Regions from separate parts of the Pseudomonas huanghezhanensis genome, predicted to be linked through region 2. Evidence: predicted binding sites of a transcription regulator. Region 2 holds the regulator's gene; the other holds the start of a gene.

Region 1 (15,197 bases), 240 kb from region 2:
AGCCACGCCACTGTTTTTGCCCATGCCCAGCAGCCCGCATCTGGTGGGGATGACCCTGACCATCGTCGCCGACCCCTCCAACAAACTGACGCTGGACGATTGGGCACGTCGCGTGGGCATGTCCAAGCGAGGCCTTACCCGTCACTTTCGGCTGGAAACCGGCATGTCGCTGGTGCAATGGCGCATCGTGGCGCGCATGAAGCGCGCGGTGGAGCTACTCGCCCAGGGCGAGAACGTCGGCCGTGTGGCCCTGACCCTGGGCTATGACAGCGTCAGCACATTCATTTCGGCGTTCAGTGCGCAATTGGGCCAGACACCTGGCGCCTACGCCGTTTGATTCGGCCTGCCTCGTCACGCCGGTCGTCTTCTCGCCCACTTACCCCGCGCAGCTTTGCTATTCTTCGCGCCCTGCGACTTGAGGTCGCACCTTAACTGCCGATTTACCTGTGACTTGGGGTCTTCCATGACAGCCATTCTTCGACCACGTCCTCAGCCCATTACCCGGGCTGATTACAAGACTCTGGGCCTGGCGGCACTGGGCGGGGCGCTGGAAATCTATGACTTCATCATCTTCGTTTTTTTTGCGCTGACCCTCAGCCAGTTGTTCTTCCCGCCGGAAATGCCCGAATGGATGCGCCTGCTGCAAAGCTTCGGGATTTTCGTCACCGGGTATCTGGCCCGGCCGCTGGGCGGCATTCTGATGGCGCACTTTGCCGACAAACTCGGCCGCAAACGGGTGTTCAGCCTGAGCATTCTGATGATGGCGCTGCCATGCCTGCTGATCGGCGTGATGCCGACTTACGCTGATATCGGCTATTGGGCGCCGCTGATTCTGCTGGCGCTGCGCATTCTGCAAGGCGCTGCAGTGGGCGGTGAAGTGCCCAGCGCTTGGGCGTTCGTCGCCGAACACGCGCCCAAAGGCCATCGCGGCTACGCCTTGGGCGTGTTACAGGCAGGGCTGACGTTCGGTTATTTGATCGGCGCGCTGACTGCAACGTGGCTGGCCCATGTGTTCAGCCACGCCGAAATCCTCGATTTCGCCTGGCGCATTCCGTTCTTGCTGGGCGGTGTGTTCGGCGTGATTGGCGTGTGGTTGCGCCGATGGTTGAGCGAAACGCCAGTGTTTATGGCACTGCATGCACAGCGCGAACAGATGACCGAACTGCCGCTGCGCACCGTGCTGCGCGACCATCGCCAATCCTTGTTGCCAGCCGCATTGCTGACCTGCGTGCTGACCTCTGCCGTTGTGGTGCTGGTGGTCATTACCCCGACCGTGATGCAGCAGCGTTTCGGCATGAGCCCCAGTGACACCTTCGCGTTGAGCAGCATCGGCATCGTCTTCCTCAATATCGGTTGCGTGCTGGCGGGCATGTTGGTGGACCGCATTGGTGCCTGGCGCGGCGTCGTGCTTTACAGCCTGTTGTTACCGGTGGGCGTGGCGGTGTTGTACGCCAGTCTGGTCATTCACTGGCTGCCAACGGGTGTGGCATATGCCATCGCGGGGCTGGCCTGCGGCATCGTCGGGGTGGTGCCGTCGGTCATGATCGGACTGTTCCCGGCGAACATTCGCGTGTCGGGAATCTCCTTTACCTACAACATCAGTTACGCGTTGTGGGCCAGCAGCACGCCGTTGATCCTGATCGCCCTGATGCCATGGAGCCCTTGGGTGTGTGTCGGCTACTGCGTGATCATGGGCACCGTCGGCCTGCTGACGGCGCTGGTTTTCGGCATGCGCCGCGGCCTGAAGGTCGACGACACGGTCACTGCGCCTGCCTGCCGCTGATCTTCCTCTGCCGGTACACGGCATCGCCAGCCCACGCGCAGATCGCCCTGACCTTGCGCGAAGTGGGTGGCCTGCAGGTCGTCACGACGCACATTTGTTGTCTGTGGGATAAATAATAGTTCCACTCCGATTAATTGTAACTACTGATTGTAATTCGCATTCATCGCGTTTATCTTGCCCGCCAATACAACTGTGCACTGCACTCATCGCGCTTCAGAACTGTCTGGTCTGTTGTGCCTTTTATCGTGCGCATTGTTTCGGGCTTTATTCTGGAACATCCAGAGAAGCCTCTCTTTGAGTTGTAGGAAATGTTACTTGTCTGGTGCGAAGAGTTACTTCTTGTCTGCTCCGGATTTCCAATTATTCATTCATTGAGGCAGGTGCTGGATTAATAGATGTCCCTGCAATTGATGGAATGGAATCGGCAGCGCTAAATATAAGAGGGATGCAGGTGACAATGTTGGAAGGTCGGGGCAAAAAGCAGCGTGCCGCAAGGATCACGCACAGGGAGCGAGAAGTGCTGCAATTGGTCATGCAGGGCTTCACCAACAAGGATATCGCCCAGCATTTGGGCATCAGCAACTACACCGCGCGCGATCACGTGTCGGCGCTGCTGCGTAAAACAGAAGTGAAAAACCGTGCACAACTCATGGCCTGTTACCTGCCTGCGCCGCGTAAGACCAAGAATATTAACAACCCCCTACATGTGTCGGATTGTATTGTTGAGAAAGTTGTCGATAATGCGGCGGGCTCAGCAGTTAATGAACTCATTATTTAATCACGCCTCAGCGTGGCATAACTATTTTCGAGGTGGATCACTCAATTCCCGCATCGGCGCGTACTGATGAATTAGCTGCGCAATGCAGTTATGGCCGGGTGGCGTGATATTCAGGGCTTAATATTTTTGAGAGGGTAGCCGGGCAATCCTCCAGATAGTTAATAGAAGACAATAAAAAGGATCGCTTTGATGATGACTTGCACCTCGCACGCGGATTACATCTCGCGTTTGCACCACTCGTGTCTGGCGCATAACGTCGACGCTGAGACCCAGTCCGCACTGCTGAAACTGGCAGAGCAGCAAATTGCGATGTCCGCCGACGAGCTCTACCAACGTCAAGCCGATCTGTTCGGGCCCAACGGGATATTCGCCAGGTTCTCTGCGCAGGTGATGAAGGAGGGGCGGCAGGCGGCAGTCTTCGATGACCTTATGACGGTCAAGAGCCGTCAACGGCAGAGGCAGGTCGAGCAAGCCGTCAACTTCGCGCTCTGCCGTCATCACCGGCGTGTGATAACCCCCAATCCTTTTTCGAACCGGAGCCGGGAATCACTCTGCCGCATTATTTACGACGAGACGGGCGCGTTCACCCTCGTCGAGCGTTACGGCGCTTACGAGGCCATTCGCGTGCTGGACAGCGACTTTTTCATCAAGCTGATCGCAACCACCCGCGGCGTGGTAGAGCGACGCATCGTCTTTTGCGGATTGCTGGAGCACTTCGACCGCTTGCTGCCGATCGAGCAAAGCATTTATCCGGACAATTATCGGGAGGCGCAGGAGGGCCATCTGCAGCGCGAAGAAGCCCTTTACGGCAAGTTGCAACTGGGCAGAACGCTCAACGGTTTGCTCGCAGAAATCTCACCCGCACTGCTGCTGCAAAAGATTCAGGGCATGACAGCGTTCAAGGCGGAGTAATCCGCCAAGGCTCACTTAACCTCGTCGCTCATGGGTTCAAGCATCACAAACCCCTGTTTAGCCGTCATTACCTGGTTACGCCCGTTGGTTTTAGCGTCATAGAGCGCCATGTCGGCTTCGTGCAGCCACATTTGCGCATCGGTCAGGTGCGCTCCATACGCGGCGATGCCGATGCTCAGGCTGAGCTTGATTCCCGGCAGGCGCGCGTCGGCGTGTTCGTTGACCGTGCGGCGCAGGCGTTCCATCAATTGGATTGCCTGCGCAAGTGAGGTGTCGGGCAGGATCACGCAAAACTCATCGCCACCGTAACGTCCCGCCTGATCTGTCTCCCGAAGGCCTGCTGTCAACGCGCTGCTCAGTCGTTTGAGCACGCTGTCACCGATGATGTGACCGTAGGTATCGTTAATCGATTTGAAGTGATCGATGTCGATCAGCGCCACGGTGTTCGGTCTCTGGGTCGCCTTGGCGTTGTCGAACTGCAAGTGCAGAACATCCTTCCAGGCGCCGTGATTCATCAAGCCGGTGAGGCTGTCGGTAGTGCTGAGTTTGTGCAGCGCTTTTTTATGCCGGGATAACTGAAGCGCCACGCGGTAGCACACCAGACCGATGGCCATCGGGTAAATCACCAGCGTTGGCAGGCAGGCGTAGACCTGAATCTGGGTGATCGGAGGAAAAAGCGCGGGCAGAAAAAGCCAATAGCCCAAAGCACCACCTGCGATCTGGGCGAGGGTGCCAACGGCAAACATTCTCGGGCCACCGGTAGCAACGTTGTTCATCGCCATCATGGCCAGTGCAGTAACTGTGGGGAGGGGATTGAAGCCCATCGCGCCTGCCCAGAAGCCGCCTGCGATCGAGTCGTAAATGAGGTTGCGGAGCTCCGCGTGGTAAGGCTTTTTTGAGATTCTTGCCAGCAGGTACGCGACGTGTGGCCAGGCGTAACCGTTAAAGATCAACAGCACCCATCCCCACGTCGGCAAGCCTGCGGGATAAAGCGCAGCGGCAACGCTGAAAAAACCAATCCCGAGACCGACGCTGCGAGGCAGATGCATGCGCCTGGCAAACGACAGGCCTTTCGCGTAGCGGGTATTCATAGTCTTCACCGGGTAGTTACGTGCGATCACTTCTGAACCTTGTCCAATTCAGAGTGTCGCCTGCCCGTTATCCGCTGGGAAGAGCGTTGTGCCACTATTTGCCGCCAATACCGCACCGACTTTCGCCACGGGGTCTCGGCGCTATCCCCGTCTGTCCAGATAGAGTGTTATGCCACTCACTTGGACCCGGTAATCCCTTTCAACAGTTCGCTGTGCGCTTTGGTGTCTTTCTCAAGCGAAATGACATTGACCATTGCCGTCCTTCTGTCGGATGCCGCTGCGACGGTTGAGCTGATCACGCGTCCGCCTTCGACGTCGCCGGCGATGTCCATCTGGCGCAAGCCCAGGCCTTTGCGGACCATTGTTTTTTCGCCGATTTTCTTGAAGTGCTGGTAGCTGGTTTTCTGCTGTTCCAGGGTTTCGGCGATCAGGCCGTCGAGGGTCTTCTTGTCGTTTGGCCCGACCTTGGTGCCTGACGCAATGGGCGTCTCGGTGATGATCACAACCCGCTTGGCCGGCTTGTTCATGTACACCGACCCGGTCACGCCTGCCGCTTTGGCTTTGTCATCGATCTCCGGCATCGGGCTCTTCACGTATTCCTTGGGCAGGTAAAACACAAACTTGCCCCCCAGCATCGAGACCTTTTGCCCAGTGGGCGTGTTTTTCGCGGGTGCGTGTGCCGGCGCGTGTTTAGTTGCTGCGGACAGGTTCGCGCTGGTCAGGCCAACGCTGAGGGCCGCAAGCAGTAGAAAGGTTCTGACGCTGAAAAGCCGCATGAAGGGTCCTTTGGACAGGGGGAGCAGGGTAAAAGCGGCCGATGATGGGCGAGCCGGAAACATTGGCGCATTCTGCCTGAACGGCGCAGGCATCCGAAGCAAAGAGTGACAGGGGGCGCGTACCCGCGGTCACCTGCTACCGTGCACCTTAGTACACATTCGTTTAGTTTCTTGCTGGCTCGGCCGATATCAGGCTATTGGATGTATTTGCCGACACTGTGATCTGGAAAACCATGCCCGAGAATCTGCGATCCATCGCTAACAGTTCCAGCGTGTCGCTGGCCCGTGCCTCTCTGCTGAAATTCTCAGGTTTGCTGGCGTTAGTGTTCGTGTGCGCGGTAGGTCTGCTGCTTTATCTGGCGCACAACCTCAACCGCATCGAGTTGGCGGAGTCCGATTTCTATGCCAGAAAAGCCGTTCAGTCTTTGGAAAAATCCGTCAGCCTGACGCTCAAGGATTACGCTTTCTGGGGCGATGCCTATGAGCATCTGCACACCCGAGTCGATACCGGCTGGGCATTCGAACAGCAAAATCTGGGGCCCACCCTTTACCCGGATTTCGGCTTTCAGGGGCTGTTTGTCATAAACCCGGAAGGCCGCACCGTTTACTCGGTGATCGAGGGCAAGATGTCCAAGGTCTCTGCCGAAGAGTGGCTGGGGCAACCCATTGACGGGCTGCTCAGCAAAGCACGTGCACCCGCCGGAAGCGTGTCTCCCGTTACCCTGTTTGTCAGTTTTCGCGGACGTCCTACACTGCTGACCGCAGCAGCCATTACGCCCGGCACTGACCCTACCGTTTCGACCCAGACTGGGCCGCCATCGGTCCTGGTGTTCGTCGATATGCTCGACCCCGCCCGCCTTCAGGCGATGGGTACCGAGTACGGCGTTAACGGATTGCATCTGTCCACCGACCACGACGGCCACGTGGATTCGATCATGCCGCTTGGCGAGAACGGCGCCGCAGGCGAGCTGCACTGGAAGCCGGAGCGACCGGGCGATCAGATATTGGGTCTGATTCTGCCGTTGATGGGCGTGGCGGCGGCACTGGTGTGGCTGATGACCTGGGCGATCTTGCGACGCACCACGGCAGCAGCACGCGCGCTGGATGCCAGCTTCGACTCCTTGCAAGCGAGTCAAGCCGCCCTTGAAACCAGCGAAGCGCGCTTTCGTGATGTGGTCGAAGCCAGCTCGGACTGGATATGGGAAGTCGATCTGGACGGTCGATTCACGTACCTGTCGGAGCGCTTCCAAAGTGTGACCGGCTTGAGCAGAGAGCAGTGGCTGGACGCCCGCATCGATGATTTGCTGTGCACGGAACTGGGCGTTCTGTCCCAATGGCTGAGCATCCCCAACCGGCGCAGCAACATCAGCGTGCAATGCCGGTACATCGATAGTCACGGTCTTGCCCGGATAACGCGGTTGTCGGCTCGTGAAATTGCCGGGCTAGGGTTTCGCGGCACGGCAACCGACATCACTGAAGAAGTCGAAGCGCGTCTGCGCATCGAGTACCTGTCCCAACATGATGCGTTGACCGGTTTGCCAAACAGAACCCGACTGCAGGAGTTTCTCGACGGCAAACTCAAAGCCGCGCCCACCGCAGAACAACCTTTGGTCATGCTCAGTCTGGACCTTGATCGCTTCAAACCGGTCAACGACCTGCTGGGGCACGCCGCCGGCGACCGTCTGTTGAACGAGGTGTCCAGGCGGATCGCCGAGTGCATTCGCAGCGGCGATCTGGTTGCGCGCATCGGGGGCGATGAGTTCGCGATGATCGTCACCGATGTCGGTTCCCCGGATGAGGTTGAAGCGCTGTGTCGTCGACTGATCGAGTCCATTGAGCTGCCGATGCAGATCGATGAACAGGAAGTGTTCGTCAGTGCCAGCATCGGGATTGCCATGGCGCCCAACGATGCGTGTGAGGCGGCCGAGTTGTTGCGCTACGCCGACATCGCGCTTTACGAAGCCAAGGCCGCAGGGCGCAACACCTGGCGTTTCTATGCCGGCGACATGAACGCGCGGATCATCGAACGCCGCCGTCTGGAAAGCGACCTGCGATACGCCATCAAACACGGCGAATTACGCCTGCATTTCCAGCCACGTTTCCGCATTTGCGACGGCAAGATGGTGGGCGCCGAAGCGCTGGTGCGCTGGCAGCATCCCTCACGCGGCTTGATATCGCCCGACACGTTCATCCCGGTTGCCGAGGAAACCGGGTTGATTCTGCCGTTGAGCAACTGGGTGCTCAACGCCGCCTGCGAAAGCGCTGCGGGTTGGCCCAAGTCGTTGTTCGTCTCGGTCAACTTGTCCTCTATAGAGTTTCAGCGCGGAAACCTGGTGGAACGCATTCAGCAGGCGCTCGCTGACACGCGTCTTGAGGCATCGCGGCTTGAGTTGGAGATCACTGAAAGCGTCATGCTCGACGACGCCGTCGTTGCGCTCGACATCATGCGCGCGCTCAAAAGCCTGGGCGTGAGGCTGTCCATGGATGACTTCGGCACGGGCTATTCGTCACTCAGTTACTTGCGGTCGTTTCCCTTCGATGGCCTGAAAATCGACCGCAGCTTCGTCAACCGGTTGAGCGAAAGCGAGAGCGATCAATCCATCATCCAGGCTATCGTCGGGCTGGGCCGCGCCTTGTCGCTGACGGTTACAGCAGAGGGCATCGAAACCCAGGCGCAACTTGAGTTGCTCAGGGCGGTGAATTGCGATGAAGGCCAGGGCTTTTTACTGAGTCGTCCGCTGGACATCCAGGCGTTCAACGCACTGATCGGCGCGGAGGCGGCGGTTACTTGACCTGCATGGGCGCGAAGATCGGCCGTATGCCCCTGCATTTCGGATAATCGACACAGCCCCAAAAGTTACCCCCGGCGTTGGCGCCGCTGCGTGCCACCCTTGTCACCATTTGTTCGCGGCAATGAGGGCAAGCTGGCGCGTTCGGCGCGACTGGCGTTTCCACAATCGGCGGCGGAGGAGGTGGCGGCGTTTTGAGCACGGGCGGCTCAACGATTACCGGCTCCACCTGAGGCTCAACCTTAGCCTCGTTGACAACGGTAGAAGGTCGCGGCGCTGGTTTTTGCGTCGCGGCAATCCACGCGTTCAGCGCGGTGCCATCGATGAGTTGCACATTGCGCCCCGAAGCAAATTCCTTCGCCGGTTTGGTGAATTTCCCACTGGTGATGACGAAACCGCCCACAGCGCCCTCAGCCGCCATCGCACCATAAAGCTCACGCACCACCGGCACACCCACCTGCATGGCGCGCCATTGTTTGCACTGCACCAGGTACTTCTCGCCGCCCTTACGCGCGATCAGATCAACCCCGCCATCCGGCCCGCTACCGCCGGTTTCCTGCACCGAAAACCCCTGACGCCGCAGCGCTTCGCCCACCAGCAACTCGAACTCACGCCACGTGATACTGGCGAGCGTCTGGCCGTTTGGGGTGGCGACCGCGTTGAGGAGGGTGCGGCGTTTGCGGCGGGCCAGAAAAGAGGCAAGAGCGCCCCCGATGAAGATCAGCGGCAATAGAAATTGCCCGGCCATGGCCAAAGTTCTGAGCACCGTGGAGAACATCATCGCCTGGACATCCTGAGGCGAGGCGTAAACCGGCACGGGCGCCGTGGCAACCGAATGAAGGTAAAAGCCGGACACGACCGCCAGCGCAAGACCCACCCACCAAGGCAACTTGGCCGCGACAAGAAAGAGAACGTCAAAGGGGGAGGTGTGCCTGGCCATATCCGTGGTTTCTACCTGAGTTAGTCCATTTTTTACGGGCATCGCTAAATGCTGGCGCGACGATACGTGTAGGAAAAAACATTGTCCACAAAGCGAATCGTCTTCCTTCAAGGCCCAGGTCATTGCCGAATGCGCGCAGGCTGACACTGCAAACTGCCTTTATTGCGGTCAAGGGGGATTACAGCCTAAAACGGTGCATAGCACTGACACGCTATCTCGATGACGGTGCTGTGCCCATCGATAATAACGGGTGCGACAATCAAACAGTACTTCCACTTCATACCAGCCATTCTCGACTTCAATCGTCGGCCTGTTTGATTGCTGATAACGCTAGAGCAACTCTTCGACATTGTGCGCAGTGAACGTCTGCAGAATGACATTGATTCGTTAGCTGTCTATTGAGGCACTCGAGATATTGAGGGCCTCCAGCACTGAGCTGTCGCCTGATGCGAGATTGGCTGCGTAGTTGTCGGGATACTGCGCTTTTTCTATCGGTGGAAGTTCATTGTAGTGAGCCAGTATCATGAACAGTGTTTGAGTGCTCTTTCCGGTCTCGTTGTACTCATCGACATAGCGCTGGCATATCGCTTTTTTCCAGACCTGCTCCTGATCGTACTTTTCCAAATAAGCAGCTTTTCGTTCGTTCAGAGTGTAGGTGCCAGCTTCGTCATACATGATCAAGGTTAGCTTTTCTGGAGATACACCTGAAAACGGGTTCGTCCCTGATCCATTGGTGAGCTGGGTGGCCCGTCTGGCTCTTTCAAGAAGTTCGGGATCTTCAGTGTCAGGTATTTCTGCATCATGCACGGCTTTGTTGCGGTAATAGCTATCGCCAGTCAACTTCTCGATGACGTCCTTCGCCAGTGAGGCGAGCTGTTTCGAATCAAGGCGGTTATCGCGGGCCTCAGCGCGCGTGGCGCTATCGCTCAATTGCAGAGCAAACGTTGATAACGTCGCGCTATCAACGTTCGTCGTTGCAGATGACAGCTCCTTGGCATCAGCACTCACAGGGGCGACGGAGGCAGTCTTGGCAACTGTTTTGATCGTATTGCTGGCCAGAAAGCTGGAAATGGAATTGCTGTCAATCATGTTTGCGTCCTCGCAACGTAAGCCACGTCCATGGCAACTTATGTGGAGAAATATCGGCGCGAAACGGAAAAACTTAAGGTTTTGCTGGCCCGGCAATAGCTCAACGGCCGCTAACGCTTCAGCCTTTCGCTTCTGATCTGGTTTTCGAATGGGTTGTTGCCTGTGGGCACAAGATCACGCTGGGTCAACCTCCAGCCACGCAGTGCTTTCGCCAATGGCGCTGCTTTTTCTTGTCGTATTCGCCAAGCGTGCGGCGGCGATCATGAGCCTGATCCAGTCGGCTAAGCTCAATGGGCATGATCCGTATGCTTATCTCAAAGATGTGCTGACGCGCCCGCCGACGTAGCGGGCGAGTGAGATCGACCAGTTGCTCCCGCCTATATGGAAGCCGGTTTAATCACACAAGACGTGATGCTTGGATGCATGCCTAGAGGCGGCTTTTTCGATTGATCAGCACGCCGCCGTGAAAATCTCTTGTTTTTTGTGAGGCCCGGTGTTGGCGGAATACTCGGTGCAGACGAGCCCTTGGCTGAACGCTACATCCCTGACCAGCTGCCGGTTGGACAGGCTGTTGCAGGAGTCTGCCAGGTAGGCTTGCAGCTGTACCCATTTAGCTTCTTCGATCTCGGCGGTGTCCAGTACGTTGATACGCTGCGTCAAGGCCGTCATTCGGCAGATAAAGTGAATGTTCGATTTGCCAAATTGGTAGGGGTGTTTGGTGGTAAACGCCACGATGGATTCGCACTTCGATTCGATCCCAGTCTCCTCCAGCACCTCGCGCTCGATCGAATCCTGAATTCGCTCAGCGGCGTCTACATGGCCCCCCGGTAGCTTGAACCCGGTGGTACCTCGCTCCTTTATGACGAGGAGTTCCCCTGCGTCGTTAATGACGATGGCGCCCGCCCCTACGGTATGGGTGGGTATGAATGGGACGAATGCCTGCTCGAATGGGCGGCGCACCAGGGTCAGCTGATCGGTCAGACAGCTATGGAAGGAGAAGCCGGCGGCGGTGAAGACCGGAATGCCTTGAGCGTTGCTGATCGGCAGTGTGACCCAGGCCAGAGCCAGGCGCTCGTGCTCGATGAGGGCGACTAACGCGTCGACGGCGCCACGCAACGCTTGCGGGTCGTCGGGCAGCGAAGCGGCGTCGACAATGACGCCGTTGAATCTGTCCCGTTTGAATTCCACGGTTCACCTTTGGATTGGTCGATCTGCCGAAATTGTAGTGATGTGGGCACTGCTTTGCGAATGATGGATGCCAAATGGACGCACCTCACCTTAGGGTATTACCGAGCTTCCATTACTGCTGTGTAACCGTCTGGGCAGTACACCTTACTGATGCCATCGCTGACTGCGATGGTGGGCACCTAAATTTGAATGCAAAGGATGTCTTTGTTCGCAGAGAGGCTAGATGACTTCGCCGGACAGATACCGTGGGGTTGACAACCACTGCAGCAGACCATTTGCGATCTCGCCTTAGCTGGAGTAACCGCAACCGCACAGAACTCAGGATGTTTACGCTGTTAGCAGTCTGGGGTTGGGGGGCAACGGAACAGAAAGTGCACTGAAGCCCGGAGCCAGCCCCCCAACCTTGGCTCCAAGTTTATTTTTCTACACCATCCTACGTTCCGGCGCCGCAGCAAAAGGCCCTCCTTTGCGAGAGCTTCGTGCGTTCTGGCTTAAACATTGAAGCGTTGCACTAGCTGACTCAGGTTGGCGGCCAGGCGCGACAGTTCGTGGCTGGAGGCGCTGGTCTGCCGGGCGCCATTGGCCGATTGCACCGACAGGTCGCGAATGTTCACCAGGTTGCGGTCCACTTCGCGGGCCACCTGGGCCTGCTCTTCGGCGGCGCTGGCAATGACCAGGTTGCGCTCGTACATTTCGCTGATGCCGCTGGTGATCTGCTCCAAAGTCGTACCGGCGCTGCGCGCCAGGTCGCGAGTGGTTTGGGCCCGCAAGCTGCTGGCCTGCATGGAGGTCAACGCTGCGCTGGAGCCGCTGCGCATACTGCCAACCATCTGCTCGATTTCCTGGGTGGAATTCTGGGTGCGATGGGCCAGGGCCCGGACTTCATCGGCCACCACAGCAAAGCCACGGCCGGATTCTCCTGCCCGTGCGGCCTCGATGGCCGCGTTCAGGGCCAGCAGGTTGGTCTGCTCGGCAATCGCCCGAATCACGTCCAGCACCTTGCCGATCTCATGGGACTGCTCGGCCAGGCGCTGCACCAGCAAAGAGGTGCCTTCCACTTCGCCGGAAAGGTCACTGATAGCAGCAATGGTCTCCGAAACCCGCGCTTGACCCAACTGCGCCGATTGGTTGGAGGCCTTGGACGCCTCGGAGGTAGACACCGCGTTGCGTGCCACTTCGTCCACCGCTGCGCTCATTTCATTGACCGCCGTGGCCGCTTGTTCAATTTCGTCGTTCTGCTGTTGCAGACCACGGCCGGCCTCTTCGGTCACCGCGTTGAGCTCCTCGGCAGCAGTGGCCAATTGCGTGGACGAACCGGAAATCTCCGCCAGGGTTTCACGCAAGCGCTGTTGCATCTGTGCCAAGGCCACCTGCAGCTGGCTGACTTCGTCGCGGCCTTGTACATCTATGGGTTTGGTCAGGTCACCTTCGGCCACATGTTGCGCGGCCTGCACCGCGGCCTTTAGCGGGCCGACGATGCTGCGGGTGAGCATCCAGGCAAGCAATACGGTAATCAGCGCCGCCAGGGCAATCACCAGCATCACCACATTCTTGGAGTCGGCGTACTGCGCTGCCGACGCTTTGCCTTCACTTTCGATGCCCTTGCCGTAAATATCGCCCAGCTCGGACAACTGCGCGCCGGTGCCGTCGACGATCGGCTTCATGTCGACCAGCAGCAGCTTGTTCAGCGCCTCGCGATTACCGCTTCGGGCCAGCGAGAACGAGTCACTCATGCTGCGCTGGTAGGCGGCGAAGTCGGTTTTGAAACGGGCGTACAGGCGCTGTTCATCGGGGGTGTCGATAAACGCCTCGTAATCGGTGATGTTCTGGGTTAGCACCTTGTTGCGCGCCTCGTACTGGCTCACGTAGGTGTCGATGTTCTTCGGGTCCGGGTCTAACGCGACCCGCAGGGAAATGGTGCGGATGCGCAGCATGTTTTCGCGGATCGCATCGACGATGCGGATGCTCGGCACCAAGTCGGTTTCGATGGCGGTGGCGCGGTCGCGGATGCTCGACATCTTGCCCAGCGAAAAGATACCCAGAAACGCTACCATCAGCGCAATCAGAGCAAACCCCAAAGCCGCTCTGGGAGCGATGTTCCAGTTGCGTAGTAGCATGATGACCCCGTTGTGATCGGCAGATGTTCTAGTTGTAAGACAACTGTATCGGCCGGGGATGGCGAGGCTTTAAGGGGGGGATTTGGCCAGGAAGGTCTTTGTAGGGATCTAATGACACTAAACTGGGTCCGCAAGAGCCAGTTCGCGTTCGATGGCGCCGATGAGCTGAAGTTGGCAGCCGCATGCGCACTGGGTATTTTCGGGTTCGTGACGGATCACGGTGCGCGGAAACTGTGGCGGCAACGGTGCATGCTTGGGCTGTTGACACGGTTTGGCCGGCAGGACTGGCGTGTTTACCGCTTTCAGCTCTGCTTCAATAGCCGCGATGTCGGTGTCTATCAGGCCTTCAAGAAGACTGCCCGTTTGCGCCCGGCCAAGTCATCTACCCAGCCCCGCAAAGCCAAGACATGGTGTGCACTTAAAAATTTAAGTGGGCACCAGTTCTAGCCTTTTAAGCGGGTATTTCATGCAGCCACAACGCCGTTCCTATTCAAGTCCTTCAAAGCCCAGGTCATTCAAGAGTATGCCCAGCCCGGTGTTTCGATTGGCAGCATCGCACTCAGCCATAACCTCAACGCAAACCTCGTCCACAAATGGATTCGCCTGCACGCGCAGAAAAGCACAGCACTGCAACCTGCATTTATTCTGTTACCCGTATCGCTGGCCGGGGCACGCTCGCACGCATCATCAAATATCAGGGTTGAGATGCAGCACCCGCGCGGCACCGTCACGTCATAGTGAACTGACCCAGTGAAAGTGCTGCTGCCTGCGCAACCTTTCTTCGAGACCTTCTGCGATGATTCGCATCGACTCCATCTGGCTCGCCACTGAGCCGATGGACATGCGCGCGGGTACCGAAGCGGCGTTAGCCAAGGTGATCGCGGTGTTCGGTGCGGCGCAGCCGCAATGTGCTGATCTGTTCGCTAGACGCAGCGAGCAGATGAATCCTGAGCAGGCCAGTTTGCTCGATGATCTGATCGATACCGATATCGCGGCGATTGAAGCAGAGCTTCAAGCCTTGCAAACAGTGCTGGCTCCGACCGAGAAAAAGCAAAAGCCCAAACGCACTGCTTTGCCGGCAGAGTTTCCACGCACACTGATCCATCACGAACCGGACAATACTTACTGCCCATGCGGCCGCGCCCTCAAGCTCATCGGCGAGGACGTCAGCGAGAAACTGGACTACACGCCCGGCGTGTTTACCGTCGAACGCCATGTGCGTGGCAAATGGGCCTGGCGATTCCCCGCTCAACCTTGGCTCAATGGGGTGGCGTGACTGGGGTTCAGTTGCAGCCGCTGGTGGATGCGCTGCGCGAAGTGGTACTCGGGCAGCAGGTTATTCATGCCGATGAAACACCCGTGCACATGCTCATGCCGGGAACAAAGAAAACTCACCGTTTCCTATGTTTGGGCCTACGCCACCAGCCAGTTCTGCGAAACAGCAGCTGTTGTTTATGACTTTAGCCCTGGCCGCGCCGGCGAGGATGCTCGCAACTTCCTGCAAGACTGGAGGGGCCAGCAGGTCTGTGACGATTTTGCCGGTTACAAATCCAGCTTCGAACTTGGCGTGACCGAGATTGGGTGCATGGCTCATGCACGGCGCGAATTCCTTGAGCTGCACGCTACGAATAAAAGCATGCTTGCCGAGCAAGCCCTGCGCTACCTCGATGACGGGGCCTTACCCATAGACAATAACCGGGCGGAGAGCCAGATCCGGCCTTGGGCTCTTGGGCG
Region 2 (15,197 bases):
GGCCTCGATGATCACGATACGCGTGTTGTCGCTGACTTCAACAGGAGACAGACCAAAGCGCTGACGGGTGTCGATGACCGTCACCACATTGCCGCGCAGGTTGATGATACCCAGCACGTAGCTCGGCGCACCCGGGACCGGCGCGATCTCCGTATAACGCAGCACTTCCTGAACCTGCATCACGTTGATGCCGTAGGACTCGTTGTCCAGGCGGAAAGTGACCCACTGCAGAATCGGATCTTCGGAACCCTGTGCTGACGACTTCTTCATAACCCCAACCCCTTGCCTATTGTGCTGTGAGGACGGCGTTGCGTACGCCGACCTGTGTTTATTTGATGATTTTTACTTGAGAGTCTGCACTTGCTTGACCGCACCGCTGGCGATCAATTCTGCCAACTCGGAAACATCCAGTAGCGCGCACATGTGCTCGATCACCGTGCCCGCAAGCCAGGGACGCTGGCCGCGGTGTGAGCGCCATTTGATCTCCTCCGGGTCCAGACGCAGCGAACGGCTGACTGAATGCACCGCCAGCCCCCACTCGTAACCCTGAACCGAAATCACGTATTGAAGCCCCTGACGAAAATCGTCGCGGTAGCGGTCCGGCATGATCCAGCGCGCCGTGTCGAGCACCTTCAGATTGCCGGCCTGGCTGGGCAGAATCCCCAAAAACCAGTCAGGCTGACCGAACAGCGGCGTTAACTCATGGCCGGCCAACGGGTAAATGGAACCCAGGCACACCAGCGGCACCGCCAACGTCAATCCGGCGACGTCGAACAGCAGGCATTCAAACGGCTCCTCGGCCCAGTCCGGGCGCGCATCTGGCCTCGGCGGTGGCGTCGGGTTGCGCTGCGAGGGCAGATGAACCTCAACCACCGGCTCTACCAGCGCAATACTTGGCGCCACCGGCTTGATGTCTGGAACGAAAGCCTCGATGTCCGGAATCGCAGGCACCGTGATCGGCGGACTGATGATTACCGGCGCTTCTGCAACACGAGCGATGACCGGCGCGACGACCGTAACGGGCCGCCTGACCGGCACAGCATCCGCCATCAACACGCCTGCCATTACCGGTGCAGGGGTTGCCGCCGCGATGGCAACGGCCACCGGCTTGGCGAGTGCACGCAAACGCGCGTCGTGTGCTTGTTCTTCGCGCACGGCGGCTTCGAAATCGTCAACTTCTGCCGGCTCGGCCAGCAATTCCTCGGTCGCTTCCTGAAGCAACGCATCCAGGTAAGTCTGCAGCGCCAGTTGCGGTCGTGATGCGATGTCCAGGGGGCGGTTCATAGTGGAGCCCGAAAATAAGTGATGCGATTGCCGCCTGAAGTGTTTATCGGCCGAACTGCCAGCGGACTTGAATGCGTCAGCATGCGGCACGGCAATAAGTGATAAGCGGCCACGTCACGCCACCTGCCCGACAAGTTGTTCGGTCAGCATGTGCTTGAGCAACGCACGGTAAGCCAGCACGCCACGACTTTTGTTGTCGAACTGTGAAGGCGTCATGCCTGCGCGGCTGGCGTCACGCAGGCGCGTGTCGACCGGGATATAAGCATTCCAGACGTGTTCCGGAAAGCTGTCGCGCAGCTGCCTGAGGGTACTCATCGAGGCCTGGGTGCGGCGGTCGAACAAAGTCGGGACAATCGTGTATGGCAGCGGCACTTTGCGCGAGCGGTTGATCATCGCCAGCGTATTGACCATGCGCTCAAGGCCTTTAACGGCCAGAAATTCTGTCTGCACCGGGATCGCCAACTGCTGGCTGGCCGCCAGCGCATTGACCATCAGCACGCCAAGCAATGGCGGGCTGTCTATGATCGCGTAATCAAAATCCTGCCACAGCTGCGCCAGACTTTTGGCAATCACCAGGCCGAGCCCGCTCTGTCCTGGCGATTGACGCTCAAGGGTGGCCAGTGCGGTGCTCGAAGGCAGGAGCGAAATACGCTGATCGCTGGTCGGCAGCAGCAATTGACCGGGCAAGCCGTCAGGCACCACGCCCTTGTGCAAAAACAGATCGAAACAGCTGTGCTCCAGCTCATCGGGGTTATGACCGAAGTAGCTGGTCATCGAGCCATGCGGGTCTAGGTCTACAACGACCACGCGCTTGCCCGACTCAGCCAGTAGACCGGCTAACGCGATTGCAGTGGTGGTCTTACCGACTCCACCTTTCTGATTGGCAACTGCCCACACTCTCATGTTTCGTTTTTCCCCCCGGCCGTGCGACCAGGACTGACTATGGGGCGGATGACGAAGATTTGACGCCTTGCGCCGGCTTGGCTGGTGCTGGTGCAGTTTGTGTGCCAGCACGACGCAATGCCGCGTCGGGTTTTGCATTGGCCGCAGTGCCTGAACCGGTCAGGCTGCGACGCACGTCCAGATTGCGTGAAATCACCAGCACCACGCGACGATTCCGGCCGCGGCCATCAGCCGTAGCGTTCGAGGCCAACGGTTGGAATTCGCCATACCCCACCGACGCCAGACGCGCTGGATTGATGCCATCCATTGCCAGCATGCGCACGATGCTCGAGGAGCGGGCCGAGGACAATTCCCAGTTACTCGGAAACTGGCCCGTGTTGATGGGCTGATTGTCCGTAAACCCTTCGACGTGGATCGGGTTGTCGAACGGCTTGACGATCTTTGCCACTTTATCGATCAGGTCGAAGGCCTGATCACTGGGCATCGCGTCGCCGCTGCCGAACAGCAGACTGGAGTTGAGTTCGATCTCGATCCACAGCTCATTACCGCGCACGGTCATCTGCTTGGAGGCGATCAAATCGCCGAACGCCGCGTTGACGTCATCGGCAATGGACTTCAATGGATCCTGAGCGCCCTGCCCCAGCGCGGCATCCGTCTGCTCGCTGTCGATCACCAGTGGATCGGCCGGAGTGACGGTCCGCGGCTTCTGCTCGCCAATGGGGATCGGCTTGACGCTGCGCTCAGGCTCGTTGAACACCCCGACCAACGCTTCGGAGAGCAATTTATACTTGCCTTCGTTGAGTGAAGAAATCGAGTACATGACCACGAAAAACGCGAACAGCAAGGTGATGAAATCCGCGTAGGACACCAGCCAGCGTTCGTGATTTTCGTGCTCTTCGTGACGCCTGCGTCGGGCCATGGTCAGTTGATCACTCCATGAAGCCCTGAAGCTTCAATTCGATTGACCGCGGGTTCTCGCCTTCGGCAATCGACAGCAAACCTTCCAGCAGCATTTCGCGATAACGCGATTGACGCACAGCCACGGACTTGAGCTTGTTGGCCACCGGCAGCAGGATCAGGTTGGCCAAGGCCACGCCGTAAATGGTCGCCACAAATGCGACGGCGATTCCGCTGCCCAACTGATTGGGATCGGCAAGATTACCCATCACGTGAATCAGCCCCATCACCGCACCGATGATGCCCACGGTCGGCGCATAGCCGCCCATGCTTTCGTAGACTTTGGCGGCCTGGATATCGCGGGTTTCCTGGGTGATGAAATCCACCTCGAGAATGCCGCGAATGGTTTCCGGTTCAACGCCATCGACCAGCAACTGCAGGCCTTTTCGCGAGTAGGGATCGGGTTCGGAGTCGGCCACCGACTCAAGACCGAGCAGGCCTTCCTTGCGCGCGGTCAGGCTCCAGTTGATCACGCGATCAATACCGCCCGCCATGTCGATGCGGGGCGGAAACAGAATCCACAAAAAGATCTGGATCGCTCGCTTGAACGCGCTCATGGGCGTCTGCAAAAGGCACGCCGCGAGGGTGCCGCCAAGCACGATCAACGCTGCCGGGCCGTTGAGCAAGGCGCCCAGATGCCCACCTTCGAGAAAATTACCGCCGATAATCGCAACGAACGCGAGGATGATCCCGATCAGGCTCAACACATCCATCAGATGCACGCCTCGACGAGGTGGCGTCCGATGTCATCGAGGCTGTAGACCGCGTCCGCCAGATTGGCTTTGACGATGGCCATCGGCATGCCGTAAATCACGCAACTGGCCTCGTCTTGCGCCCAGATGTGGCTGCCGCCCTGCTTGAGCAGACGCGCACCTTCACGCCCGTCGGCGCCCATTCCGGTCAACACCACGGCCAGCACTTTGTCGCCGTAGGATTTGGCGGCAGAGCCGAAGGTGATGTCCACGCACGGCTTGTAATTGAGGCGCTCGTCGCCCGGCAGGATTTTCACCGCGCCACGTCCATCCACCATCATCTGTTTGCCGCCGGGTGCCAACAAGGCCAGGCCGGGACGCAGCACGTCTCCGTCTTCGGCTTCCTTGACGCTGATGCGGCACAGCTTGTCCAGACGCTCGGCGAACGCCTTGGTGAAGGCGGCGGGCATGTGCTGAATCAACACGATGGGCGCTGGAAAGTTGGCCGGCAATTGTGTCAGCACGCGCTGCAATGCAACCGGGCCGCCTGTGGACGTGCCAATCGCAACCAGTTTGTAGGCTTTGCGTTTGGGTGCCGGTGACGATGGCGCGTGCGAGGCGGTTGAATGACTGGCGCTGTGGCTGGACGCATGACTAGGCGCAGAAGCCGCAGCACGCGGCGCTGGCGCAGGGCGTGGGGTAACGGGCGAGTTGTGCAGCGCGCTGCTCGCAGACGCTGAACTGGAACTGGAACTGGAAGGCGATGGCGCGTGAGCCGGCGTCGGCGTCGGCGTGCTGCCGTAGCTGGAAGAACGACGGTTGCTCCGGGAAATGGTGTGGACCTTTTCACAGAGCATCTGCTTGACCTTTTCGGGGTTGCGCGAGATGTCTTCGAAATTTTTCGGCAGAAAATCAACCGCGCCAGCATCGAGCGCGTCGAGGGTCACGCGGGCGCCTTCGTGCGTCAGCGAGGAGAACATCAGTACCGCCGTCGGGCAGCGCTGCATGATGTGCCGAACCGCCGTAATGCCATCCATCATCGGCATTTCGTAGTCCATGGTAATCACATCAGGCTTGAGAGCCAGAGCTTGCTCAATGGCTTCCTTGCCATTGGTTGCAGTGCCAACTACTTGAATCGTGGGATCTGAAGAGAGAATTTCCGAGACGCGGCGACGGAAAAACCCTGAATCGTCGACCACCAAGACCTTGACTGCCATAAACACTCCATAGAGCGAAACGGGCCTGAAGCGGCCCGCTCACCTAGAATCAGATACGCCGTGCGGCGTAACGCTTGAGCATGCTCGGTACGTCAAGGATCAACGCAATGCGGCCATCACCTGTGATGGTGGCGCCCGACATACCCGGCGTACCCTGCAACATCTTGCCCAGCGGCTTGATCACCACCTCTTCCTGGCCCACCAGTTGATCGACGACAAAGCCGATGCGCTGGGTGCCAACCGTAAGAATCACCACGTGGCCTTCGTGCTGCTCTTCGTGAGCAGCGGAGCTGACCAGCCAGCGCTTGAGGTAGAACAGCGGCAGTGCCTTGTCCCGAACGATCACCACTTCCTGGCCATCGACGACATTGGTGGTCGACAGGTTGAGGTGGAAGATTTCATTGACGTTGACCAGCGGGAACGCAAACGCCTGGTTGCCCAGCATCACCATCAGCGTCGGCATGATCGCGAGCGTCAGCGGCACCTTGATGACGATCTTCGAGCCCTGTCCTTTGGTCGAGTAGATATTGATCGAGCCATTGAGCTGGGAAATCTTGGTTTTCACCACGTCCATGCCCACACCACGGCCCGACACGTCGGAAATCTCGGTCTTGGTCGAGAAGCCCGGCGCGAAGATCAGGTTGTAGCAGTCGCTGTCGCTCAGTCGGTCGGCGGCGTCTTTGTCCATCACGCCACGCTTGACGGCGATTGCGCGCAGTACTACCGGGTCCATGCCCTTGCCGTCATCGGAAATCGACAACAGGATGTGGTCGCCTTCCTGCTCCGCCGAGAGCACCACGCGACCGCCACGGGACTTGCCCGACGCCTCGCGCTCTTCCGGCAATTCAATGCCGTGGTCCACGGCGTTACGCACCAAGTGGACCAGCGGATCGGCCAGCGCCTCGACCAGGTTTTTGTCCAGGTCGGTTTCTTCGCCTACAAGTTCCAGGTTGATTTCTTTCTTCAACTGCCGCGCCAGATCGCGGACCAGTCGAGGGAAGCGGCCGAAGACTTTCTTGATCGGCTGCATCCGGGTCTTCATCACCGCGGTTTGCAGGTCAGCCGTCACCACGTCCAGATTGGACACAGCTTTGGACATAGCTTCATCAGCGCTGTTGGCACCCAGGCGCACCAGGCGGTTACGCACCAGCACCAGTTCGCCGACCATGTTCATGATTTCGTCCAGCCGTGCGGTGTCAACGCGCACGGTGGTTTCTGCTTCAGACGGACCAGGCTTCTCGGAAGCCGGCGCGGCTGCTTTGACCGGCGCGGGGGCAGGCTTGGCAACTGGGGCGGCAGCCGCCGCTTTGGCCGGTTCGGCCTTGGCAGGCTCGGCTTTCGCCGGCTCAGGTTTCTTGACAGGCGCAGCGGTGGCGGCAGCTGTCGCTACCGCTGGCTCGAACTTGCCTTTGCCGTGCAATTGGTCCAGCAGGTCTTCGAATTCGTTATCGCTGATTTCGTCCGACGGCTTGCCACTTGACGACGCAGCCGGAGCAGCGGGCTTGGCAAGTGCGGCAGGCGTTGCAGCGGCTGGCGGGGTATTGGCGCCCGCGTCAGCTGAAAACGTACCTTTGCCATGCAGTTGATCGAGCAGCGATTCGAATTCATCGTCGGTGATTTCATCGGAAGACTTGCTGACCACCGGTGCAGCAGGCGCCGGGGTTGCAACAGCATCCACCGCGAACTGACCTTTGCCATGCAGTTGATCAAGCAGCGACTCGAACTCGGCGTCCGTGATGTCATCGCTTGAACCGGCAGCAGGGGCAGAAGCCGCCACCACCGGCGTTACCGGCGCTGCACTGAGTGTCGGGGCACCGGCCGCCTGGGCCTTGACCGCATTCAGCGAGTCCAGCAGTTGTTCGAATTCGTCGTCAGTGATGTCATCGGATGGCGCTTCAGCCACTGGTTCGACCTCAACCGGAGCGGCCGCGACTTCATCGGCAGAAGCAGGCTCTGCCAGACGTGCCAGCGCTGCCAGCAGCTCTGGCGTTGCCGGGGTGACTTGAGTGCGCTCACGCACTTCACCGAACATACTGTTGACGGCGTCAAGCGCTTCAAGGACCACGTCCATGAGTTCGGCGTCCACTCGACGCTCGCCTTTGCGCAAGATGTCGAAGACGTTTTCGGCGATGTGGCAGCATTCAACCAGCTCATTGAGTTGGAGGAAGCCAGCGCCCCCTTTTACAGTGTGGAAACCGCGAAAAATTGCATTGAGCAGGTCCGCATCGTCCGGTCGGCTTTCCAGCTCGACCAACTGCTCTGACAACAGCTCGAGAATCTCGCCGGCCTCTACCAGAAAATCCTGAAGGATTTCTTCATCGGCGCCGAAGCTCATTGGGGGGGTGCTCCTAAAATTAACCGTCAACCGATCCAGGTCTTGCGCTGAGTCGCCAGTGGCAGAGCCTGATGCGGTCAAACAACACGCAGCAGGCTCATAACCTCTTCTTACTGAGAACCTAGAAACCCAGGCTGGATAGCAGATCGTCTACATCATCCTGACCGGATACGACGTCTTCACGTTTATCGGCATGAATCTGCGGACCTTCACCCTTGGAATGAAGTTTTTCTTGTTCTTTTTCCTGACGGAACACTTCCTGGTCATGTTCGATGCCGGCAAAGCGATCGACCTGACTGGCCATGAGCACCAGCTTGAGCAGATTGCTCTCCACTTCGGTCACCAACTGGGTGACGCGCTTGATCACCTGACCAGTGAGATCCTGGTAATCCTGGGCCAGCAAAATGTCGTTGAGGTGGCCGGCGACTTCATGGGTCTCCGTCTCGCTGCGCGTCAGGAAAACATCGACACGTCGCGCCAGATCACGAAATTCATCGGCACTGATCTCGCGACGCATGAAGCGCCCCCAGTCGACGCTCAATGCTTTTGCGTCAGCCGTGAGTCCGTGCATCAGCGGGGTGCTTTGCTCGACCAGATCCATCGTGCGGTTGGCAGCGTTCTCAGTCAGCCTGACCACGTAACCAAGACGTTCGGTGGCATCAGTGATCTGCGAGACTTCCTCGGCTTGCGGCATGTGCGGGTCAATCTGGAAATTGACGATTGCACTGTGCAGCTCGCGCGTCAGCTTGCCGACTTCCTGATACAGGCCTCGGTCGCGGGTCTGGTTAAGCTCATGGATAAGTTGCACGGCTTCGCCGAATTTGCCTTTTTCAAGGCTCTCGACCAGCTCCTGTGCGTGTTTCTTCAGGGTCGACTCAAAGTCACCCATTGACGAATCTTTGGAATCCATAGCGCCCTCGCAGCGAACATCAGCTATTGACGCGCTCGAATATCTTCTCGATTTTTTCTTTCAGAACTTGCGCCGTGAAAGGCTTGACCACATATCCGTTAACGCCTGCCTGAGCAGCTTCGATGATCTGCTCACGCTTGGCTTCAGCGGTGACCATCAATACCGGCAGACTGCGCAGACGCTCATCGGCACGCACCTGACGCAACAAGTCGATACCGGACATGCCAGGCATGTTCCAGTCAGTGACCAGAAAGTCAAAGGAGCCGCTTTGCAGCATGGGCAATGCGGTCATGCCGTCATCCGCTTCGGCCGTGTTGGTGAACCCAAGGTCACGCAACAGGTTTTTTATGATCCGCCGCATCGTTGAGAAGTCATCAACGATGAGGATTTTCATGTTCTTGTCCAATTCGACCTCCAAGCAGTCTTTAACGCGTCCAGCACCTGGACGCGCGTTCAATCAAAACCGGCACAGTTCCTTGACCGGGCTGTACGAAACGACGACGGGCTTGGCAAATCAACAGACGTGAAGTACGGCGCGACGCACGCGATATGCGCCTGTGCTGACCGGCTCCAGCCTTGTCTCTCTTGTTTCCCACGAACGCTCTGCACAGCCGGCTTTACAGGCAACACGGACCCAAAAAGGTCCGCCGCGTTGCCTGTCAACGCGCTCGCCACTCTCCCAAACGCCCTCGCAAACGAGCTGCGCACTGGCTATGTAACTGACTGACACGCGATTCGCTGACCCCCAGGACCTCACCGATTTCCTTGAGGTTCAGCTCTTCGTCGTAGTACAGCGCCAACACCAGCCGTTCACGCTCTGGCAGGTTGGCAATGGCATCGGCCAACGCGCTCTGGAAACGCTCGTCTTCCAGATCACGCGACGGCTCGAGCGACTGGCTTGCGCCGTCCTCGTGCAGCCCTTCATGTTCGCCGTCCTGCAGGAGGTCGTCGAAACTGAACAATCGGCTGCCCAAGGTATCGTTCAAAATCCCGTAATAATCATCGAGACTCAATTGGAGTTCGGCCGCAACCTCGTGATCTTTAGCATCACGACCTGTTTTTGCTTCAATTGCCCGAATCGCGTCACTGACCATGCGCGTATTGCGATGCACCGAACGCGGCGCCCAGTCACCTTTGCGCACTTCGTCGAGCATCGCGCCGCGGATACGAATCCCGGCGTAGGTCTCAAAACTCGCGCCTTTGGTGGAGTCGTACTTGGTCGAGACTTCGAGCAGACCGATCATGCCGGCCTGGATCAGATCTTCGACCTGCACGCTGGCTGGCAGACGCGCCAGCAAGTGGTAGGCGATCCGCTTGACCAGAGGCGCGTAGCGCTCGATCAGCTCGTATTGGGAATCACGGGATGATTTGCTGTACATGCGATACCCACTTGCTGTCATGACACAGGCCCCGCGCTGGTTTGATGCACCAGACGTTCGACGAAAAATTCCAGATGCCCGCGCGGATTGGCCGGCAACGGCCAGGTGTCCACCTTCTGCGCAATGGCTTTGAACGCCAGTGAGCATTTGGAGCGCGGGAACGCCTCATACACCGCACGCTGCTTCTGCACAGCCTTGCGTACGCACTCGTCGTAAGGCACGGCGCCGACGTACTGCAAAGCAACGTCGAGGAAGCGGTCCGTGACCTTGGTCAGCTTGGCGAACAGGTTGCGGCCTTCCTGCGGGCTTTGCGCCATGTTGGCCAGCACGCGGAAACGGTTCATGCCGTGGTCGCGGTTGAGCAATTTGATCAGCGCGTAGGCATCGGTGATCGAAGTCGGCTCGTCACACACTACCAGCAATACTTCCTGGGCTGCGCGTACGAAGCTGACCACCGACTCGCCAATCCCGGCAGCGGTGTCGATCACCAGCACGTCGAGGTTGTCGCCGATGTCGCTGAAAGCCTGAATCAAGCCGGCGTGTTGCGCAGGCGTCAGGTGAACCATGCTCTGCGTGCCCGACGCCGCCGGTACGATGCGGATGCCGCCCGGGCCTTGCAGCAGGACGTCACGCAGCTCGCACCGGCCTTCGATGACATCGGCCAGGGTGCGTTTAGGGGTAAGACCCAGTAGAACGTCAACGTTGGCCAGACCCAGATCGGCGTCCATCAACATGACGCGGCGACCAAGCTCGGCCAGTGCCAGTGAGAGGTTCACCGACACGTTCGTCTTGCCTACGCCGCCTTTACCACCGGTCACTGCGATAACCTGTACGGGATGCATGCTGCCCATGTTAATTGTTTACCTTGTCTTGCTTAGACCTAAGCCACATGTCGGGCTGCACGTTCGTTGTTTGAACAATGCCTGGCAGACCATCTAGGTGGGTGTATTCCAGTGTCATATTCTTCACCTAACCCACACGCTTGCCTGGGTTGTGATAAAGATCCGCAAACATATCAGCCATTGCTTCCTCGCTCGGCTCCTCCTGCATCTGCACGCTGACCGCTCGACTCACCAACTGGTGCCGGCGCGGCAAATGCAGATCATCCGGTATCCGTGGACCATCGGTGAGATAGGCCACAGGCAACTCGTGACTGATCGCCAGGCTCAACACCTCTCCGAGGCTGGCGGTTTCGTCGAGCTTGGTCAGGATGCACCCGGACAGGCCGCAACGCTTGTAACTGTGATACGCCGCCGTCAGCACCTGCTTCTGGCTGGTGGTGGCGAGTACCAGATAATTGCGCGACTTGATGCCACGCCCTGCAAGGCTTTCGAGCTGCATGCGCAGTGCTGGATCGCTGGCTTGCAGGCCTGCGGTGTCGATCAGCACCACGCGTTTGCGCAGCAGCGGCTCCAGCGCCTGAGCCAGTGACTGGCCCGGATCGACGTGGGTTACCGGAACATTCAAGATGCGTCCCAGAGTCTTGAGTTGCTCCTGGGCGCCGATACGAAAACTGTCCATGCTCACCAGCGCGATGTTCTGCGAGCCGTATTTGAGTACGTAGCGGGCCGCGAGCTTGGCCAGCGTGGTGGTCTTGCCCATGCCGGCAGGACCGACCATGGCAATCACACCGCCCTCTTCCAGAGGCTCTATCTCGGGGGTCGCGATCATACGGGCCAGATGCGCCAGAAGCATGCGCCAGGCGTGCTGCTGATCGTCGGTGTTGGGCACCATCGCCAGCAGGTCGCGAGACAACGGGCCGGACAGACCGACGCGTTGCAGGCGACGCCACAGATTGGCCTGCGACGGGCGACTGCCTTGCAGCTGATTCCATGCCAGTGAGCCCAGCTGTACTTCCAGCAACTCGCGCAGGCCATTCAATTCAGAACGCATCGATTCATAGGCGCGCTGACCGACCGCAGGCTCGCTCACGGCAGCGCGCTCTGCACGCTCAGCGGCGATGGCCGCGTGTACCGAAGGGCGGAACGGCTCGTCCAGCGTAGGCTCGATGTGTTTGTCGTCAGCGCTCAGCGGCAAGCCGGCGAACAGTTGGCGATTAACCGAAGCGTCCACTTCGCCACCGCCGCCCAGCTCAGCTTGAGCCGACACGATGCGCGACTGTGTCTTACGCAGTTCGTCTTCAAGTTCGATGTTCGGCACGCGCGGCGCCAGGGCCGACAGCTTGTAATCCAGCGCGGCAGTCAGTTCCACGCCACCTGCAATCCGCCGGTTACCGATGATGGCCGCCTCGGCGCCCAATTCATCACGAACCAGTTTCATGGCTTGTCGCATATCGGCGGCGAAAAAACGCTTAACTTGCATGACTCACTACCTCAGCCGTTCGGCCCGACAGTCGCTACGATGGTGACTTGCTTGTTGTCAGGAATTTCCTGATACGCCAACACATGCATGTTCGGTACTGCCAGGCGTCCAAAGCGGGACAACATGGCGCGAACCGGACCTGCAACCAGCAAGATCACGGGTTGCCCTTGCATCTCCTGACGCTGTGCTGCTTCGATCAACGAGCGTTGCAGCTTTTCAGCCATGCTCGGTTCGAGCAGAACGCCTTCTTCCTGACCCTGACCTGCCTTCTGAAGACTATTGAGCAATATCTGTTCCAACCTTGGCTCAAGCGTGATAACAGGCAGCTCCGGCTCAATGCCCACAATGCTTTGGACGATTGCGCGGGACAATCCGACCCGCACTGCGGCCACCAACGCGGCGGTATCTTGACTCCGCGCAGCGTTGTTGGCGATGGCTTCCGCGATGCTGCGAATGTCGCGCACCGGCACTTGTTCGGCGAGCAACGCCTGCAACACTTTGAGCAGCGCAGACAACGAAAGAATACCGGGGACCAGTTCCTCAGCCAGCTTGGGCGAGCCCTTGGCCAGCAACTGCATCAATTGCTGCACTTCTTCGTGGCCGATCAGCTCATGAGAGTGCTTGTAGAGAATCTGGTTCAAGTGGGTCGCCACCACAGTGCTGGCATCGACCACGGTGTAGCCGAGCGATTGCGCCTGGGCACGCTGGCTGATTTCGATCCAGACCGCTTCCAGGCCAAACGCCGGGTCTTTGGCGTTGATACCGTTGAGGCTGCCGAACACCTGACCGGGGTTGATCGCCAGTTCGCGGTCCGGGTAAATCTCGGCTTCGGCCAGGGTCACGCCCATCAGTGTCAAGCGGTAGGCGCTGGGCGCCAGATCCAGGTTGTCGCGGATGTGAACGGTGGGCATCAGGAAGCCCAACTCCTGGGAGAGCTTCTTGCGCACACCCTTGATCCGCGCCAGCAGCTGACCACCCTGATTGCGGTCCACCAGCGGGATCAGGCGATAGCCCACTTCCAGGCCGATCATGTCGATGGGTGTGACGTCGTCCCAGCCCAGCTCTTTGGATTCCTGAGAACGGGTTGGCGATGGCAGCAGGTCCTGTTGACGCTTGACCTCCTGCAGGGCCATGACTTTGACCTGATCCTGTTTCTTCCACAGCAGATACGCGGCACCGGCCGCCACCAGCCCAAGGCTGATGAACGAGAAGTGCGGCATGCCCGGCACCAGACCCATGACGATCATGATGCCCGCCGAAACAGCCAGCGCCTTGGGCGTGCTGAACATCTGGCGATTGATCAGCTTGCCCATTTCTTCCGAACCGGAAGCACGGGTCACCATGATCGCAGCGGCGGTGGACAGCAACAGTGATGGCAGTTGCGCCACCAAACCGTCACCGATGGTCAGCAGTGCGTAAACCTTGCCGGCGTCGGCGAAGGTCATGTTGTGCTGGAAGATACCGACGAGCACACCGCCGATGAGGTTAATGAACAAAATCAGCAAACCGGCGATGGCGTCACCGCGCACGAACTTGCTGGCACCGTCCATGGAACCGTAGAACTCGGCTTCCTGGGCGACTTCCAGACGACGGGCCTTGGCCTGTGGCTGATCGATCAGACCCGCGTTGAGGTCGGCGTCGATCGCCATCTGTTTGCCAGGCATCGCATCGAGGGTGAAACGCGCGCTCACCTCGGAGATACGGCCGGCACCTTTGGTCACTACCACGAAGTTGATGATCATCAGGATCGCAAACACCACGATACCCACCACGTAGTTACCGCCAATCACCACCTCACCGAAGGCCTGGATCACCTTACCGGCAGCGGCGTGGCCGTCTTGACCGTGGAGCATGACGACACGTGTAGACGCGACGTTGAGTGCCAGGCGCAGCAGCGTGGCGACCAGCAGGATGGTCGGGAATACCGAGAAGTCCAGGGGCCGCAGTGCGTACACGCAGACCAGCAGGACGACGATGGACAGGGCGATGTTGAACGTGAAGAACACGTCCAGCAGGAACGGCGGCATGGGCAACATCATCATTGCCAGCATGACCAACAGCAGCAATGGCACACCCAACTGCCCACGGCCTAGACCGGACAGGTTGCTGCGGGCACTGCTGAGTAATTGAGAGCGATCCACCGATTTTGTACCTGCGCGCTAAACCAAACTTTTGACGCCTTGAGGCGACTTAACGGAGATATTGCAAAAAGGGGTCCAACTCTTGGCGTCGTAAAAAAATATCAGAGTGCTAGCATCAAGAAATGGGGATTACTGCACAATGCGGGGTCTTGGCCGCATTCCTCATCGGCGGGACTTCGAAATCTGTAGATGCGAATTCATTCGCAAGATGCAGGCAAAGCAAACTGCTCCTCCGGGCAGAATCAAAATCCCGCGAACACCGCAACCTCCCCGCGAACGCCGCTAAACCCTGTAGGAGCGCACGAGCAGCGCGAGGCCGCGATGGGCTGCGTAGGAATACGGCGAGCTCAAAGTGGGATTGTTCTGAATTTACTGAAACCGTGCCCCTACTCATCGTAAGCCGTGCCCCTTTCCTTATCCTCCCGCCTCGCTTACTTCAAGGGCAGGAAGATGGCATCCGGTATCAAACCTTACGTACGCATCAATGACCGAATGCAGCGCTATGCAACGCTCAAGGTACGGGTAGGCGGCGGCGCAAAATTCGAACTGCTAAACAGGCATTTTCGCAGCGCCATGGTCATGCCTGGGGAGTTCATCGTCGTGGGAGACGAATCAACGTTGAAGGTGACTGCCGAAGAATCTGAACTGGCTGGGTTGGGAAACATCGTTCACCACCAACTTTTGCAGAATCAGGCCGGAAGTGATGGCCGAGTCCTCGAAAACTATGACTTGCTGCAAAACATCCTTAACTATGGATCGCTGGGTATTGGCTCAGCGACCGGTGTCTGGAGCAAACATCTTGCCGGCGTACAGAACACACTTGAAAACATCGAACAGCTTTAGCAATTAATGCTCAAGCGCGGGACGCCCATTGCACGACAACAGTTTATTAACCAGCGAAGATTGCTGTTTGCGACGCTCGATACGCAACTCAAAGGTATCGCCCGTTGGGGCACTGGTTTACGTAACCGCGGCTCTATCAAAAAGATGCTGGGGTTATCGACCAAGCATTATCTGCATACATGAGAGCTTCAAAACTACGCGCAGAGAATCGGTA

Evidence for each region. Region 2 encodes FliA, which starts transcription of late flagellar genes. Its sites were predicted from a motif close to CTAAAGTTTNNNNNNNNNNNGCCGNTAA; they were not measured.
Region 1: the regulator FliA is predicted to act here: its motif matches at 13,509-13,536, upstream of OYW20_RS07805 (methyl-accepting chemotaxis protein).

The regions. Positions count from the first base shown of each region.
Region 1 is NZ_CP113949.1:1,742,170-1,757,366, forward strand. It holds gene OYW20_RS07750 (helix-turn-helix transcriptional regulator) at 1-337, shown strand, start outside; gene OYW20_RS07755 (MFS transporter) at 464-1,783, shown strand; gene OYW20_RS07760 (helix-turn-helix domain-containing protein) at 2,241-2,561, shown strand; gene OYW20_RS07765 (hypothetical protein) at 2,751-3,473, shown strand; gene OYW20_RS07770 (diguanylate cyclase) at 3,485-4,564, opposite strand; gene OYW20_RS07775 (DcrB/PsbP domain-containing protein) at 4,741-5,340, opposite strand; gene OYW20_RS07780 (bifunctional diguanylate cyclase/phosphodiesterase) at 5,574-8,132, shown strand; gene OYW20_RS07785 (restriction endonuclease) at 8,125-9,069, opposite strand; gene OYW20_RS07790 (hypothetical protein) at 9,457-10,158, opposite strand; partial or broken gene OYW20_RS07795 (transposase domain-containing protein) at 10,403-10,504, shown strand; gene OYW20_RS07800 (NUDIX hydrolase) at 10,609-11,346, opposite strand; gene OYW20_RS07805 (methyl-accepting chemotaxis protein) at 11,838-13,463, opposite strand; partial or broken gene OYW20_RS07810 (IS66 family transposase) at 13,620-13,823, opposite strand; gene OYW20_RS26130 (hypothetical protein) at 14,016-14,201, shown strand; partial or broken gene OYW20_RS07815 (IS66 family transposase) at 14,383-15,197, shown strand, end outside.
Region 2 is NZ_CP113949.1:1,982,664-1,997,860, reverse strand. It holds gene OYW20_RS08915 (chemotaxis protein CheW) at 1-270, opposite strand, end outside; gene OYW20_RS08910 (CheW domain-containing protein) at 343-1,284, opposite strand; gene OYW20_RS08905 (ParA family protein) at 1,399-2,187, opposite strand; gene motD (flagellar motor protein MotD) at 2,225-3,106, opposite strand; gene OYW20_RS08895 (flagellar motor protein) at 3,117-3,857, opposite strand; gene OYW20_RS08890 (protein-glutamate methylesterase/protein-glutamine glutaminase) at 3,857-5,053, opposite strand; gene OYW20_RS08885 (chemotaxis protein CheA) at 5,103-7,388, opposite strand; gene OYW20_RS08880 (protein phosphatase CheZ) at 7,510-8,298, opposite strand; gene OYW20_RS08875 (chemotaxis response regulator CheY) at 8,318-8,692, opposite strand; gene fliA (RNA polymerase sigma factor FliA) at 8,958-9,698, opposite strand; gene fleN (flagellar synthesis regulator FleN) at 9,695-10,528, opposite strand; gene flhF (flagellar biosynthesis protein FlhF) at 10,647-11,999, opposite strand; gene flhA (flagellar biosynthesis protein FlhA) at 12,011-14,140, opposite strand; gene OYW20_RS08850 (hypothetical protein) at 14,591-14,983, shown strand.